DNA from 2 places in the Streptomyces sp. NPDC055506 genome. Region 2 is predicted to be linked to the other one. Evidence: riboswitches for the same ligand, from Rfam matches in the RefSeq annotation. Region 2 holds a riboswitch; the other holds the start of a gene.
What was found. A riboswitch is a leader RNA that binds a small molecule or an ion and turns the genes downstream of it on or off. The one in region 2 is predicted to bind glycine.
Positions count from the first base shown of each region.

Region 1: it holds a riboswitch for glycine, as region 2 does, so the genes downstream of both, gcvP (aminomethyl-transferring glycine dehydrogenase) here and gcvT (glycine cleavage system aminomethyltransferase GcvT) in region 2, are expected to answer to the same signal.

Region 1 is NZ_JBSHKH010000005.1:7,571-14,616, reverse strand. It holds gene ACWIF2_RS03255 (TOBE domain-containing protein) at 1-116, shown strand, start outside; gene gcvP (aminomethyl-transferring glycine dehydrogenase) at 186-3,071, opposite strand; glycine riboswitch at 3,248-3,343, opposite strand; gene ACWIF2_RS03245 (PRC-barrel domain-containing protein) at 3,457-3,831, shown strand; partial or broken gene ACWIF2_RS03240 (DNA polymerase IV) at 3,750-5,252, opposite strand; gene ACWIF2_RS03235 (MerR family transcriptional regulator) at 5,398-6,081, opposite strand; gene ACWIF2_RS03230 (bifunctional nuclease family protein) at 6,396-6,869, opposite strand; gene ftsR (transcriptional regulator FtsR) at 6,955-7,046, opposite strand, start outside.
Region 2 is NZ_JBSHKH010000207.1:1,081-8,126, reverse strand. It holds gene ACWIF2_RS38995 (ABC transporter substrate-binding protein) at 1-321, opposite strand, end outside; gene ACWIF2_RS38990 (ABC transporter permease) at 330-1,328, opposite strand; gene ACWIF2_RS38985 (enhanced serine sensitivity protein SseB C-terminal domain-containing protein) at 1,672-2,472, opposite strand; gene ACWIF2_RS38980 (enhanced serine sensitivity protein SseB) at 2,637-3,425, opposite strand; gene ACWIF2_RS38975 (AAA family ATPase) at 3,947-4,615, opposite strand; glycine riboswitch at 4,798-4,898, shown strand; glycine riboswitch at 4,900-5,025, shown strand; gene gcvT (glycine cleavage system aminomethyltransferase GcvT) at 5,064-6,185, shown strand; gene gcvH (glycine cleavage system protein GcvH) at 6,310-6,687, shown strand; gene glyA (serine hydroxymethyltransferase) at 6,702-7,046, shown strand, end outside.

The DNA of each region.
Region 1 (7,046 bases), on a different contig from region 2:
GCGGCGAACTGACGGCGGCGATCACTAGGGACGCCGCGGACGATCTCCACCTGTCGGCCGGAACCCCCGTCATCGCCCTGATCAAGTCGACCGAGGTGTCACTCGCGGTCGCATGACGGAGAGAGCCTCCGCACGACGGAGGGGCCCCGCATCAGCGGAGCCCCTCCCTCTGACCGGTCGGTCGATCAGTCCTCGTACGCGTCCAGCGGCGGGCAGGAGCACACCAGGTTCCGGTCGCCGAAGGCCTGGTCGATGCGGCGCACCGGCGGCCAGTACTTGTCGGAGGCCGTGACCCCGGCCGGGAAGACCGCGTCCTCACGGCTGTAGGCGTGCTCCCACTCCCCCGCGAGCGCGCCGGCGGTGTGCGGGGCGCCCCGCAGCGGGTTGTCGTCGGCAGGCCATGCGCCTGAGCCGACCTTCTCGATCTCCGCGCGGATGGCGATCATCGCCTCGCAGAACCGGTCCAGCTCGGCCAGGTCCTCCGACTCGGTCGGCTCGATCATCAGCGTCCCGGCCACCGGGAACGACATCGTCGGCGCGTGGAAGCCGTAGTCGATCAGCCGCTTGGCGACGTCGTCGACGCTCACGCCGGTCGCCTTGTTCAGCGGCCGCAGGTCGATGATGCACTCGTGCGCGACGAGCCCGCCGGGGCCGGTGTAGAGCACCGGGTAGTGCGGCTCGAGGCGCTTGGCGATGTAGTTGGCGCTGAGCACGGCCACCTGCGTGGCCCGCTTCAGCCCCTCGCCGCCCATCAGCCGGACGTACGCCCAGGAGATCGGCAGGATGCCGGCCGAGCCCCACGGCGCCGCGGAGATGGGGCCGACCCCGGTCTCCGGGCCCGCCTCGGGCTGCAGCGGATGGTTCGGCAGATACGGCGCGAGGTGCTCACGCACCGCCACCGGGCCCACGCCGGGCCCGCCGCCGCCGTGCGGGATGCAGAAGGTCTTGTGCAGGTTCAGGTGCGAGACGTCCCCGCCGAAGTGCCCCGGCTTGGCGAGCCCCACGAGCGCGTTGAGGTTGGCCCCGTCGACGTAGACCTGCCCGCCCGCCTCGTGCACCTGCGCGCAGATCTCGGAGACGTGCTCCTCGAACACTCCGTGCGTGGACGGGTAGGTGATCATCAGCACGGCCAGCTCGTCACGGTGCTGCTCGATCTTCGCCCGCAGGTCCTCGACGTCGATCTCGCCGTCCTCCGCGGTCTTCACGACGACGACCTTCATGCCCGCCATCACCGCGCTCGCGGCGTTGGTGCCGTGCGCGGACGACGGGATCAGGCACACGGTGCGCTGCGCTTCCCCGTTGGCCCGGTGGTACCCGCGTACGGCGAGCAGACCGGCCAGCTCGCCCTGCGAGCCGGCGTTCGGCTGGAGGGACACCTTGTCGTACCCGGTGACCTCGGCAAGACGTTCCTCAAGCTCGTGGATGAGCGTGAGGTAGCCCTCGGCCTGCGCCGCGGGGGCGAACGGGTGCAGCTGCCCGAACTCGGGCCAGGTGACCGGCTCCATCTCCGTGGTCGCGTTGAGCTTCATGGTGCAGGAGCCCAGCGGGATCATGCCGCGGTCGAGCGCGTAGTCACGGTCGGCCAGCCGGCGCAGATAGCGCAGCATGGCGGTCTCGGAGCGGTACTGGTGGAAGACCGGGTGCGTCATGTACTCGTCGGACCGCAGCAGGGCGCCCGGAAGCCCGTCCTCCGTTGCGGCGTCCAGCGCCTCGACGACACCCTCGACCCCGAACGCGGCCCATACGGCACGCAGCTGGGCCCGCGTCGTGGTCTCGTCGCAGGAGATCGAGACCAGGTCGGCGTCGACGAGACGCAGGTTGACCCCGTTCCGCTCCGCGGCGGTCACGACCTCTGCGGCCCGGCCCTCGACACGCACGGTCAGGGTGTCGAAGTAGGCGCCGTGCACGACCTCGACACCGCCGTTCGCGAGCCCGGCGGCGAGGACCGTGGCGTACCGGTGGGTGCGCCGCGCGATGCTCCTGAGGCCCTCGGGCCCGTGGTACACGGCGTACATGCCGGCCATCACGGCGAGCAGCACCTGGGCGGTACAGATGTTGCTGGTGGCCTTCTCACGACGGATGTGCTGCTCACGCGTCTGCAGCGCCAGCCGGTAGGCCTTGTTCCCGTCGGCGTCCACGGACACGCCGACGAGCCGCCCGGGCAGGCTGCGCGCCATCTTCTCCCCGACGGCCATGTAACCGGCGTGCGGTCCGCCGAAGCCCATCGGCACACCGAACCGCTGTGTCGTCCCGACCGCGATGTCCGCGCCGAGCTCCCCGGGCGACTTCAGCAGGGCCAGCGCGAGCAGATCGGCGGCGACGGTGACGAGCGCCCCGAGCTCGTGCGCCTGGTCGATGACCGGCTTGATGTCCCGTACGGCTCCGGAGGCGCCCGGGTACTGGATCAGCACGCCGTTGATCTCGCGCTCGGCGATCTCGGCGGGGATGCCGGCACTGAGATCGGCGACGACGACCTCGACTCCGGTCGGCTCGGCCCGGGTCTCGATCACGGCGATGGTCTGCGGCAGCGCGTCCGCGTCGACCAGGAACAGGCCCTTCTTGTTCTTGCCCAGCCGCCGCGACAGGGCCATGGCCTCGGCCGCAGCGGTGCCCTCGTCGAGCAGGGAGGCGCCGGAGGTCGGCAGTCCGGTCAGGTCGGCGACCATGGTCTGGAAGTTGAGCAGCGCCTCGAGCCGGCCCTGCGAGATCTCCGGCTGGTAGGGCGTGTAAGCCGTGTACCAGGACGGGTTCTCCATGACGTTGCGCATGACCACCGGCGGCGTGAACGTGCCGTAGTAGCCGAGCCCGATCATGGAGCCGAGGACCTGGTTGCGGTCGGCGAGGGAGCGCAGCTCGGCGATCACCTCGGCCTCGCTGCGGGCGCCCGGCAGGTCCAGTGCCTCGGCGCTCTTGATCACGGCCGGGACGGCGGCGGCCGTCAGCTCGTCCAGCGAGCCGTAGCCGACGTGCGCGAGCATCTTGGCGCACGCCTCGTGGTCGGGGCCGATGTGGCGCTGCTCGAAGGGGACTGCCTCTTCGAGCTCGGAGAGCGGAATGCGATGGGCGGTCATATGCGGAGGCCTCCTGGTCTGACACGACCTTCGAGGGGCACCACGGCACGGGTACCCGGACGGCCTCCCCCTCTGTCATGTCAACCTGAGAGCTTCACCGGATCGCCCGAAGGCCTCCGGCTTTCACCGTCGGTGAGAGCGGAAGCCGTGACATCCGCCCTGCTTTCCAGAGTGACCTCGTCCGTGCGGTACGTGAGCCTGAGAGATTCCGGGGAGGATTTGCTCCTTCGGCGCCTCCGATGGTGTCTGGAGGACTCTCCCGCACGGGGTCAGCAGCCGTTGTCAGCCTACCAGCGCGTCCCACGCACGAACCTTCGAGTGGCCGCCTCCTCGATTGTGCCGTTTTGTAGTGGTTACGGATGAGTTGCGACCATGTGGAGGGCCCGTGCGAACCGATATCGATCCGCGCAACCTGATCGGCCGCAAGGCGTTCGACCGCAACGGGACCAGGATCGGCACGATCGACGAGGTGTACCTCGACGACGCCACCGGCGTGCCGGAGTGGGCGGCCATACGGACCGGCCTGTTCAGCCGGGACGCCTTCGTCCCCCTCGAGCCCAGCGAACTGATCGACGGCGCCCTCCACGTGCCCTTCGACCGCGCCCTCATCAAGGACGCCCCCGACTTCGGTGTGGGCCGTCACCTCTCCCCGGAGCAGGAACTGCAGCTCTACCACCACTACGGCCTCGACGTCGCCGCCCCTCCCCCGCTCCAGGACCACGACTTCGGCAAACTGGCAGGCACCGACGAGACGGCCTGAAGCCCCTGGCGAGCCGCCTAAGGGGCGGCGGAGCGCAGCCCCACACCCCCGGAGTCACCATCCGGCCCATCGCCCCCCTCCGGCTCTCGTAACACCAGAGGCAACGGATCCGCCGGCTCCAGCTCCGGATCGTCGACCCGGAAGGTCCGCACCCGCCCGGGCTCCGAGTCGGGCGTCTCGAACCGCACGGTGACCCGCCCCAGGCCGCTGCCCTGCACCCACCCGTGCCCGAACCCGGCGTGCCGCACATCGTGCCCGGCGGGCCAACGCCGCTCGGCCGGCGCGGGCTGCTCCTCGACCGGCCCCGCGGCGTGCTCCTCGACCGGGCCCTCCGCGACCGCCCGCTGACCGGCCGCCTGCGCGAACAGGTCCTCCTGTGTGTAGTCGGCGAGCCCGCTCACGCCCACCCCGAGCAGCCGCACACCGCCCGTCGTGTCGACCGAGTCCAACAGTCTGGCCGCCGCCTCACGGATCACCCCGGGATCGTCCGTCGGCCCCCGCAGCGTCTCGGAACGGGTGCGCGTCGAGAAGTCGTACCGCCGCACCTTCAGCACGATGGTCCGCCCGGACAGCCCGGCCTCGCGCAGCCGCCGCACACAGCGGTCGGCGAGCCGCCGCACCTCCAGCCCGACCCGCAGCCGGTCGTGGATGTCCACGTCGTAGGTGTCCTCGACCGACACCGACTTCGCCTCCCGCTCCGCCACCACGGGCCGGTCGTCCCGCGCCAGGGCCATGGCGTAGAGCCCGTGCCCGTGCGCCTTCCCCAGCAGCCGGACCAGCTCGTCCTCACCCGCCTCGGCGATCTCCTCGACCGTGGTGATCCCGGCCCGCCGAAGATGGTCGCCCGTGGCCGGCCCGACCCCCGGCAGGGTCCGCACCGACATCGGCCCCAGCATGGCCCGCTCCGTCCCCGGCTCGATCAACACCAGCCCGTCGGGCTTGGCCTGCTCCGAGGCGATCTTCGCGAGCATCTTGGACGCGGCCAGCCCCACCGACCCCGTGAGTCCCGTGACGGCCCGGATGTCCGCACGCAGTTTCACCCCGGCCAGCCGCGCCGACCGCTCGTCCCAGGCCGCCCCACCGGCCTCCAGGTCCACGAACGCCTCGTCCAGGCTCAACGGCTCCACCAGCGGTGAAAGGGCCCGCAGCAGCTCCATCACCCGCTCGCTGATCGCCCGGTAGAACCCGAAGCGCGGCACGAGATACGCGGCGTTGGGCGCGAGCCGCCGGGCCTGCGCCATGGGCAGCGCCGAGTGCACCCCGAAGACCCGGGCCTCGTACGACGCGGTCGCGACCACACCCCGCGGCCCGAGTCCGCCCACGACCACGGCCTTCCCGCGCAGGCTCGGCTTGGACGCCTGCTCGACCGAGGCGAAGAAGGCATCCATGTCGAGATGCAGGATCGTGGGCGCGGTTCTCACAACTCCGATGCTGCCCTACGCCACTGACAACGCACCGACGACGCCGTGCCGAACCGCCCCGACCAATCCGGCAGACACCGCTTGCGGCCCGGCACGGAAACGTCCCGCCTACTTCCGCGGCACGCACACCGCACCGCCCAGCGGGTCAGACGGCCCGGTTCCGCCGCCGCGCCAGCTCGTCCGCCGGATTGGGCCCGACCAGGGTCTCGCCGGTGTCGATCCGCTCCCCGTGCAGCTGGGACAGCGCGCTCTCGACGTCCCGCCACACGACACCCACGGCGATCCCGAAGACGCCCTGCCCCCCTTGGAGCAGAGCGTGGACCTCGTCCGGCGAGGTGCACTCGTAGACCGTCGCACCGTCACTCATCAGCGTCATCCGCTCCAGGTCGCGGAAACCGCGTTCCCTGAGGTGCTGGACCGCCGTGCGGATGTTCTGCAGCGACACCCCGGTGTCGAGGAACCGCTTGACGATCTTCAGGACGACGACGTCCCGGAAGCTGTACAACCGCTGTGTCCCGGACCCGTAGGCGGGGCGCACACTCGGCTCGACGAGACCGGTGCGGGCCCAGTAGTCCAGCTGCCGGTAGGTGATACCGGCGGCCGCGCAGGCCGTGGGGCCGCGATAGCCGATCTGCTCGGACGCCATGGACGTCGTCCCTCCGCTGCTCGGCACCGCCGACGGTCGCTGCGGAGCGTGCTCGGCCGCACCGTCGGGCTGGGGATACCCCCCGCCCGAAAGGAGCCGAGAGCCGGGGGGAGCGTACGGACCACTCACCCTGAGACTGCGCTCGGGGCCGCCCCCAGCCGTACCGTCGCCGCTGCTTCTCACGCCGACCTCCGTCCTTGACCTGCCTTCTCGACGGTAGGCAGTCACCCGGGGTGCGTCAACGATCGCCACACTCGCCACGCCGAGTGATAATCACCCTAAGAGTGGTTTCCCGTGCCCCACCGCGGGGAAAGGCTAGCCGAATGCCTTCGGCACGGGCCGTGTGACGCTCTCACTCGCCACCGGCACATGCGGGCAATTCACCCCTCACACATACGGCGGCGGCCCTGCCGCGGACTCATCGTCCGCCGGGCCGCCCACGCGTCTCACGACCGCTGCCGCTCCCCGCTCGGCCGGCAGTCACCGGCCTCCGGAGCTCACTGACTGCTGCTCCCGAAGTCCTCCGGGGAGATCTGGTCGAGGAACTCGCGGAACTTCTCCACCTCGTCCTCCTGCTCGTCCGGGATCGCGATACCGGCGTCGTCGAGCACCGTGTCACTCCCGTAGATCGGCGTCCCGGTGCGCAAAGCCAGCGCTATGGCGTCGGACGGACGGGCGCTCACCTCGACGCCGCTGGCGAAGACCAGCTCCGCGTAGAAGACGCCTTCACGCAGGTCCGTGATACGCACTTCCGTGAGCTCCTGACCGACGGCTTCCAGCACGTCCTTGAACAGGTCGTGGGTCAGCGGCCGCGCCGGAGCCATGCCCTGCTGGGCGAAGGCGATCGCCGTCGCCTCGCCCGGCCCGATCCAGATGGGGAGGTAACGGTCGCCTCCCACTTCACGCAGCAGCACGATCGGTTGGTTGGAGGGCATCTCGACCCGGACACCTACGACATCGAGCTCGTTCACACAGCAACCCTAGGCCGTGCTCGGGACGTTTGGGTAGTCGGGCAGGGATCAGGCGCCTGATCCGGCCCCCACGCGTCGGGCGACCTCATGGCAGCCGCACCCCGAGCGCCGTCTGCACCAGAGCGGCGTGCAGCTTCACCGTGAGCCCCGCCAGCTCCTTGGTACGGGCCTCCGCAT
Region 2 (7,046 bases):
CTCCAGGCCTTCCTTGCCCGCCGCCGGTTTGAACGTGGTGAGCGTTCTGCCGTAGAGGCGGGAGAAGTTCTGCACCCAGCCGTAGTACGTGTTGCCCGGGTCGAGGGAGTCGGGCACGTCCGAGTGCTCGTACGAGACCGTCCCGCCCTTCTTGCTCGACGCGTTGACGATCGAGTTCAGCGCGGCGTCCTTCTTGCCGTTGCCTCCCCCGTCGTTGTCGTCACCTCCGCCGCCGCACGCGGCAGCACCCAGCGACAGTGCCAGGACCGACGCAACGCCGGCGGTCACCCTTCTCGTCTTCACCTGAGGAAGCCCCCTCATTCGATGGATCACTTGCTGCGAGGGTCGAGGGCGTCACGCAGCCCGTCACCCAGCAGGTTGAAGGCCAGGACGGTGATGAAGATCGCCAGTCCGGGCACGAACATGTACTGCGGATCAGCCGTGTAGAGATCCACAGCGTTGCTGAGCATGCCGCCCCAGGAAGCCTGCGGCGGAGCGATACCGACACCGAGGAAGCTCAGTGCGGCCTCGAACAGAATGTTCGTCGGGATGATCAGCGTCGAGTAGACGAGGATCGGCGCGACGAGGTTGGGGAGCAGTTCCCGGAACAGGACGTACGGGCCGCGTGCTCCAAGGCTGGTGGCGGCCTCGATGAACTCCCGCTTGCGCAGGGTCATGGTCTGCGCGCGCACGATACGCCCGATGTACGGCCAGCTGAAGAAGCCGATCACGAAGATCAGCACGCAGATGCGCAGGGGCAGGCCGTCGAGACCGAAGAAGCCGTCCTGCACCGAGGCCGAGATCGAGATGGCGAACAGCAGCAGCGGGAACGCCAGGAAGGTGTCCATCAGCCTGCTGATGACGCTGTCGATCCAGCCGCCGTAGTACCCGGCGACGACACCGAGCACGGTGCCGATGCACACGGACAGCAGCGTGGCGCCGCCCGCGACCAGGAGGGAGACCCAGGAGCCGTCGATGATGCGGGCGAGCATGTCCCGGCCGTACTGGGGGTCCACGCCGAGGGGGTGGTCCCAACTCATGCCTCCCCAGCCGCCCTTGGGCGCGAGGAGCGCCGGGTCGATGAGGTCCTGGTTGAACTTGTTGGGATCGAGGTTGAAGATCCACTGGATCGGCTTGGAGAACACCGCCATCAGCACGAGCAGGACGACGACGACGCCTCCCGCCATCGCCACCTTGTCCCGCTTGAAGCGCATCCAGGCGATCTGGGTGAGCGAGCGCCCCTCGATCTGGCTCTTCTTGACCCCGGAGAGCACGGCCTCGGGCTGTGCTCCGGCTTCCGCCCCGGTGGTCTCGATGGGTGCGGTCACGGTGCGATTGACCCCTCTCGGGCCGGCGATCGCCGACCCCCTGGCTGCCGCTGTAGCGGTTTTGTTTGTCTCGTACACGAGACCGACCCGGCCCGTGTCTTGCGGGGAGTCTTCAACGCTTTGGCGATCTGTTGCCAGACTTGGCGGTGAAAGGATGCGTAAACGTGATGCTGTCTGCAGGGTTCCGTTATCCGGACAACGGGTAACAGCGGTCGGACGCGCTGCGTCAGGGGCATATTAGGACATCTCCGCCCCATTCACCCTTATCTACGCGCGGAGAGTTGAACGGTCGTCATGTTCGGGGGCGGTCCGGGAACGGCCTCCGTGGGGACCTGCGAACGGGTCAGTACCTGCCCTGGGCAGGGGGGTATCCGTAGCCCGAGACCGGGGCCTGGACAGGGGCGGTGGCGTGGGCCTCACGGTCGTAGAAGGGGCGTGCGCCGGCGCGCAGCCACATGGCGACCGGGTCGTGCTCGTCGGACATCGCGACGGTCGAGACAGGGAGCCCGTCCGGTACGGCGCCGAGGGACTGCTGCATCATCGCGCGCACCGAATCCACGGCCGGCGGCGAGGTGTCGTAGACGTCGAGTCCGATGGCGAGGTACGGCGCCCCGAGCGCGGGCTGCACCCAGGCGCGGCGCAGCGAGCGGACGGCCGGGGTGCGGTGGGCGTTCTGCGCGAGCAGGGCGTAGAACTGCGGGATCTCGATGGCCGGTTCGGACAGCCGCAGGGGTCCGGCCGGCTGGCGGTCCAGGCCCGTGGCGATCCGGCGCAGGTCGAGCCAGGGGATGCCGACGCCGCCGCCGGGGGCGTGCGGGTTGAGCCAGAGGCCGTAGTGGTCGGGGTACAGGGCGCGGGCCACGTCGACTCCGTCGACGACCTCGTAGCTGCGGTTCCAGCCGCTCGCCGAGAGCTCCTGGGCGGAGGTCACACAGGGGGCGTAGCCGCAGCCCTGGACCTCCATGTTTCCGTACTGGGCGTCGGGGGATCCGGCCTGGCCGTGCCACAGGAGCATCCAGATCTGGCCGCTGTGCGGGGTCGCGAGCGCGCGCAGGAGGGCCTCGTAGGCGTCATAACGCCCGGGCGTGACCTGGCGCAGCATGTGCTCGACCTGTCCGGCCGCGGCCGTGCCGCTCGCGCTCACCTTTACCGCCCCTTCGTACAACGCCTCGACCGTGACCTAGCTTAAGCCCGCCCGCCGACTCGGGACTTGCCCTCGTCCGGCGGGTGCGGGTCCGTCTGTGGCTTGTCGCGCCCACGCGGCGGAGCCGCATGGTGTCACAGCCCCGCGCCCCTCAGCGCGTCGCCCTACCGCTGGTAGAAAGGCCGGACCCGGTCCTTCATCCAGCTGCCCACCGGGTCCTCCGCGACGTCCAGGAGCACCAGGTTGACCGGCCAGGGGGCCGGGGACTTGGTGACCGCGCGGGTGAGGGCCTCCAGGGGGAGGGCGCGCAGGTCGCCTTCCCACTGGGAGAGTTCGACGCCGACGAACATCACCGGATCGGCGGTCTCGATCGCGGCGAGGCAGCGGCGGGCGGTGAGGACGACGCCGATCGCCTCGAACTCGGCGGAGGCGGCGGCGAGGAAGTCCACCGGGTCGTCCTGCCAGTCGGGCTCGAAGAGGCGGACCCGGCCGCCGCTCGCGGGGCCGTCCAGCGGGGTCCGGCCGGCCCGGCACAGGTCGGCGACGGCGGGCGGCGGGAGCGGGATGCCGACGACTCCGCCCGGGTTGATGGCCATCCCCGCGTGCGGGGGCAGACCGCGGGCGAACTCCACGGCCGGCGCGATGGTGTACGACATGTGCGAGCCGACGACCTGGCGGAACTGCTCCTCGGAGCTGAACACCGGTACGAACGCCTGGCCGTCGATCTCGATGCCGGGGAGGTCGAGCGGGCCGCTCTGCGGGCCGCCGCCGTTGGGGAGCGGGATCCACACGAAGCTCCGGCCGAGCACCTCGACGATCCGCCCGCCGGCCGAGGGGCCTGCGCCGAGGGAGGCCGAGAGCACCTCCTCCAGCTCGTTGCCGGGCCATCCGCCGTGCGGGTGTGTCTGCGTCTGCGCCGGGAAGTCCGCGGAGAAGTCCGCCGGGAAGTCCATCTGCCTACCGCCTGCCTGAAACCACTGCTGTGGCCCAAAGGCTAGCGGCTCGGGAACGGGGGACGGCCACCCCGTGAACCACGACGCGGGGCCAGGGGCGACCGGCCCGCGCTTTCGGGCTGAGCGGCCGCGGCTGCCTGCCGATGAACACAGCCCACTGACCAGCGCCGCCAGCCCATGAACACGGCCCACTGACCGGTGCCGCCTGCCCCCCGAACACGATTCACCATCCGCGGCCGTCAGCCTCATGACACAGCTGACCAACCGAGACCGCCGGCCCCGCGAACACGGCCCACCCACCAGCGCCGCCAGCCCCATGGACACGGCTGACCAACCAAGACCGCCGGCCCCACGAACACGACCCACCCACCAGCGCCGCCAGCCCCATGGACACGGCTGGCCAGCCAAGGCCGCCGGCCCCACGAACACGGCTCACCGACCACTGTCGCCGGCCCTGTGACCAGAGCCGCCGGCCGCGCGGACAGCCCTCACCGTCCGTGCCGGTTCACGGGCCCGGGCCGTCAGCCCGCGAAGGCGATGCGGTGCAGGGTGTTCGCCGCGTCGCGGTCGGCGAGGATCGCCGAGCCGCAGCCCGTGGGGAGTTCGCCGCGCTCCACCTCTCGCAGCAGGCGGGTGGTGGCCGCGCGGTGGCGCAGGAAGGCGTACCGCGAGACGCCGCGGCCGCGGTCGCGCTGGCCGGCCAGTGCCTGCTCGGGGGTGACGTCGAGCATCAGCAGATGCAGCGTGCCGCCCCGGCGGCGGGCCTCACGGGCGAGCCAGCGGCGGACCCAGGCCTGGGTACCGCAGTCGTGCACGACCACGCCCTCTCCGGTGCGCAGGGCGCGGCGCAGCCCGGCGTAGTGGGCGAGGCGGACGAGCGGGCGGTAGACCGCGTACGGCAGGGCGCGCGGCATGCGGCGGTCCCAGTGGTCGCGGGTGTCCTGGGAGTCGATGCGCCGGCCCGGCACGGTGCGCCGCATCAGCGTGGACTTGCCGCTGCCCGGCAGGCCCGTGACCACGACGAGGTCGCGGGGGCCGAACAGCAGCGCGTGCGGGCCGCGGCCGGCGCGCTCGCGCAGATCGCGGACGACCGGCACCGGCTGCGGGCCGCAGGCCGCGCGCACCGGAGCGGTCGGCTGCTCGGGCAGCGCGATGCCCGATGTCGTGGCGTACGCGGTGGTCCTGTTCACCGTGATCGTCCTCCCCTGGGGCCAGGTACGGAGTCCCATGCCCGCCGAGTGTAAAGAGAAGGTAATGCCCGATGTCTCTGGTTTTAGTCCTCTTCCTGCAACAGGCCTGCTACAGGGTGGTCCCCCTGCCACCCCGCGACGATGCGTGCAATGATGTGCGCGCCAACTGCATACCGGCCGTTTGAATCCGCGCGGGAGAGTCCCCAGCACCGTCCGACGCTGGGGCGCCGAAGGAGCAAGTCCCTCCCTTGAATCTCTCAGGCCCCGTTACCGCGCGGGCGAGGCACATCTGAAAAGCGGGCCGCACCCTTCTCCGGAGTCCGGGGAGTGGCGTGGCTCCACCCAAGGTGCAAGCCGTGTCCCGTGTGGTCATGGCGAACCTCTCAGGTTCCGATGACAGATGGGGAGGAACGACCTCGCCCGTCATGCCCTTGGAGACGACCGACGTATGAGCAGTACAGGAGAACTCCGCCACACCGCGCTCGATGCCCTGCATCGTGTCCTCGGTGCGACGATGACCGACTTCGCCGGCTGGGACATGCCCCTGCGGTACGGCTCCGAGCGTGACGAGCACAACGCGGTGCGCACGAAGGCCGGGCTGTTCGACCTCTCCCACATGGGGGAGATCACCGTCACCGGGCCGGGGGCCGCCGCCCTCCTCGACCACGCCCTGGTCGGCAACATCGGCGGGGTCAAGCCCGGCCGCGCCCGCTACACCATGATCTGCCAGGCCGACGGCGGCATCCTCGACGACCTGATCGTGTATCGGCTGGCCGACACCGAGTACATGGTCGTGGCCAACGCCTCCAACGCCCAGGTGGTTCTGGACGCCCTGGTGGAACGTTCCGCCGGCTTCGACGCCGAGGTGCGCGACGACCGGGACGCCTACGCGCTGCTCGCCGTGCAGGGCCCGGAGTCCCCGGGGATCCTGAAGTCCCTGACCGACGCCGACCTCGACGGCCTGAAGTACTACGCCGGGCTGCCCGGCACCGTCGCGGGCGTCCCGGCCCTCATCGCCCGCACCGGGTACACCGGCGAGGACGGCTTCGAGCTGTTCGTGAAGCCGGAGCACGCCGTCGAGCTGTGGCAGGCCCTGACCAAGGCGGGCGAGGGCGCCGGTCTGGTCCCGTGCGGGCTGTCCTGCCGCGACACGCTGCGCCTCGAGGCGGGCATGCCGCTGTACGGGCACGAGCTCAACACCTCCCTGACGCCCTTCGACGCCGGGCTCGGCCGGGTGGTGAAGTTCGAGAAGGAGGGCGACTTCGTGGGCCGCGAGGCCCTGACGGAGGCCGCCGCCCGCGCCGAGCAGAACCCGCCCCGCGTCCTGGTCGGCCTCGTCGCCGAGGGCCGTAGGGTCCCGCGCGCCGGGTACCCGGTCGTCACCGGCGGCGAGGTGATCGGCGAGGTCACCTCCGGCGCCCCCTCCCCCACGCTCGGCAAGCCGATCGCGATGGCGTACGTCGACCCCGCGCACGCGGCCCCCGGCACACCCGGTGTGGCCGTGGACATCCGGGGCAGTCACGAGCCGTACGAGGTCGTGGCGCTGCCGTTCTACAAGCGCCAGAAGTAGAGACTGGCCAAGCGCCAGAAGCAGACACCGGCCGCGGGCCGTCACCGCGGTCCCGGGCATCTCACCCCCGCTCACCAGCGGTCCCCTTCATCAGCACTCCCGCGCGTACAGGAGAATCCAGGCCATGAGCAACCCCAAAGAGCTGCGTTACAGCAAGGAGCACGAGTGGCTGTCGGGCGCCGAGGACGGCGTCTCGACGATCGGCATCACGGAGCACGCGGCGAACGCGCTCGGCGACGTCGTCTTCGTCCAGCTCCCGGAGGTCGGCGCCACCTTGTCCGCGGGCGAGACCTGCGGCGAGCTGGAGTCGACCAAGTCGGTGTCCGACCTCTACTCCCCCGTCTCCGGCGAGGTCACCGAGGTCAACGAGGACGTCGTGAACGACCCGTCGCTGGTGAACTCGGCCCCCTTCGAGGGCGGCTGGCTGTTCAAGGTGCGCGTCACGGACGAGCCGGGCGACCTGCTCTCCGCCGACGAGTACACCGCGTTCTCCGCCGGCTGAGGAGGCGTAGCCGTATGTCCGTCCTGAACACGTCCCTGCACGAGTTCGACCCGGCCGTCGCCGCCGCGGTCGACGCCGAGCTGCACCGGCAGCAGTCCACGCTCGAGATGATCGCCTCGGAGAACTTCGCCCCGGTCGCGGTCATGGAGGCACAGGGCTCGGTCCTCACCAACAAGTACGCCGAGGGCTACCCGGGCCGCCGCTACTACGGCGGCTGCGAGCACGTCGACGTGGTCGAGCAGATCGCGATCGACCGCGTCAAGGAGCTGTTCGGCGCCGAGCACGCCAACGTCCAGCCACACTCCGGCGCCCAGGCCAACGCCGCCGCGATGTTCGCGCTGCTCAAGCCGGGCGACACC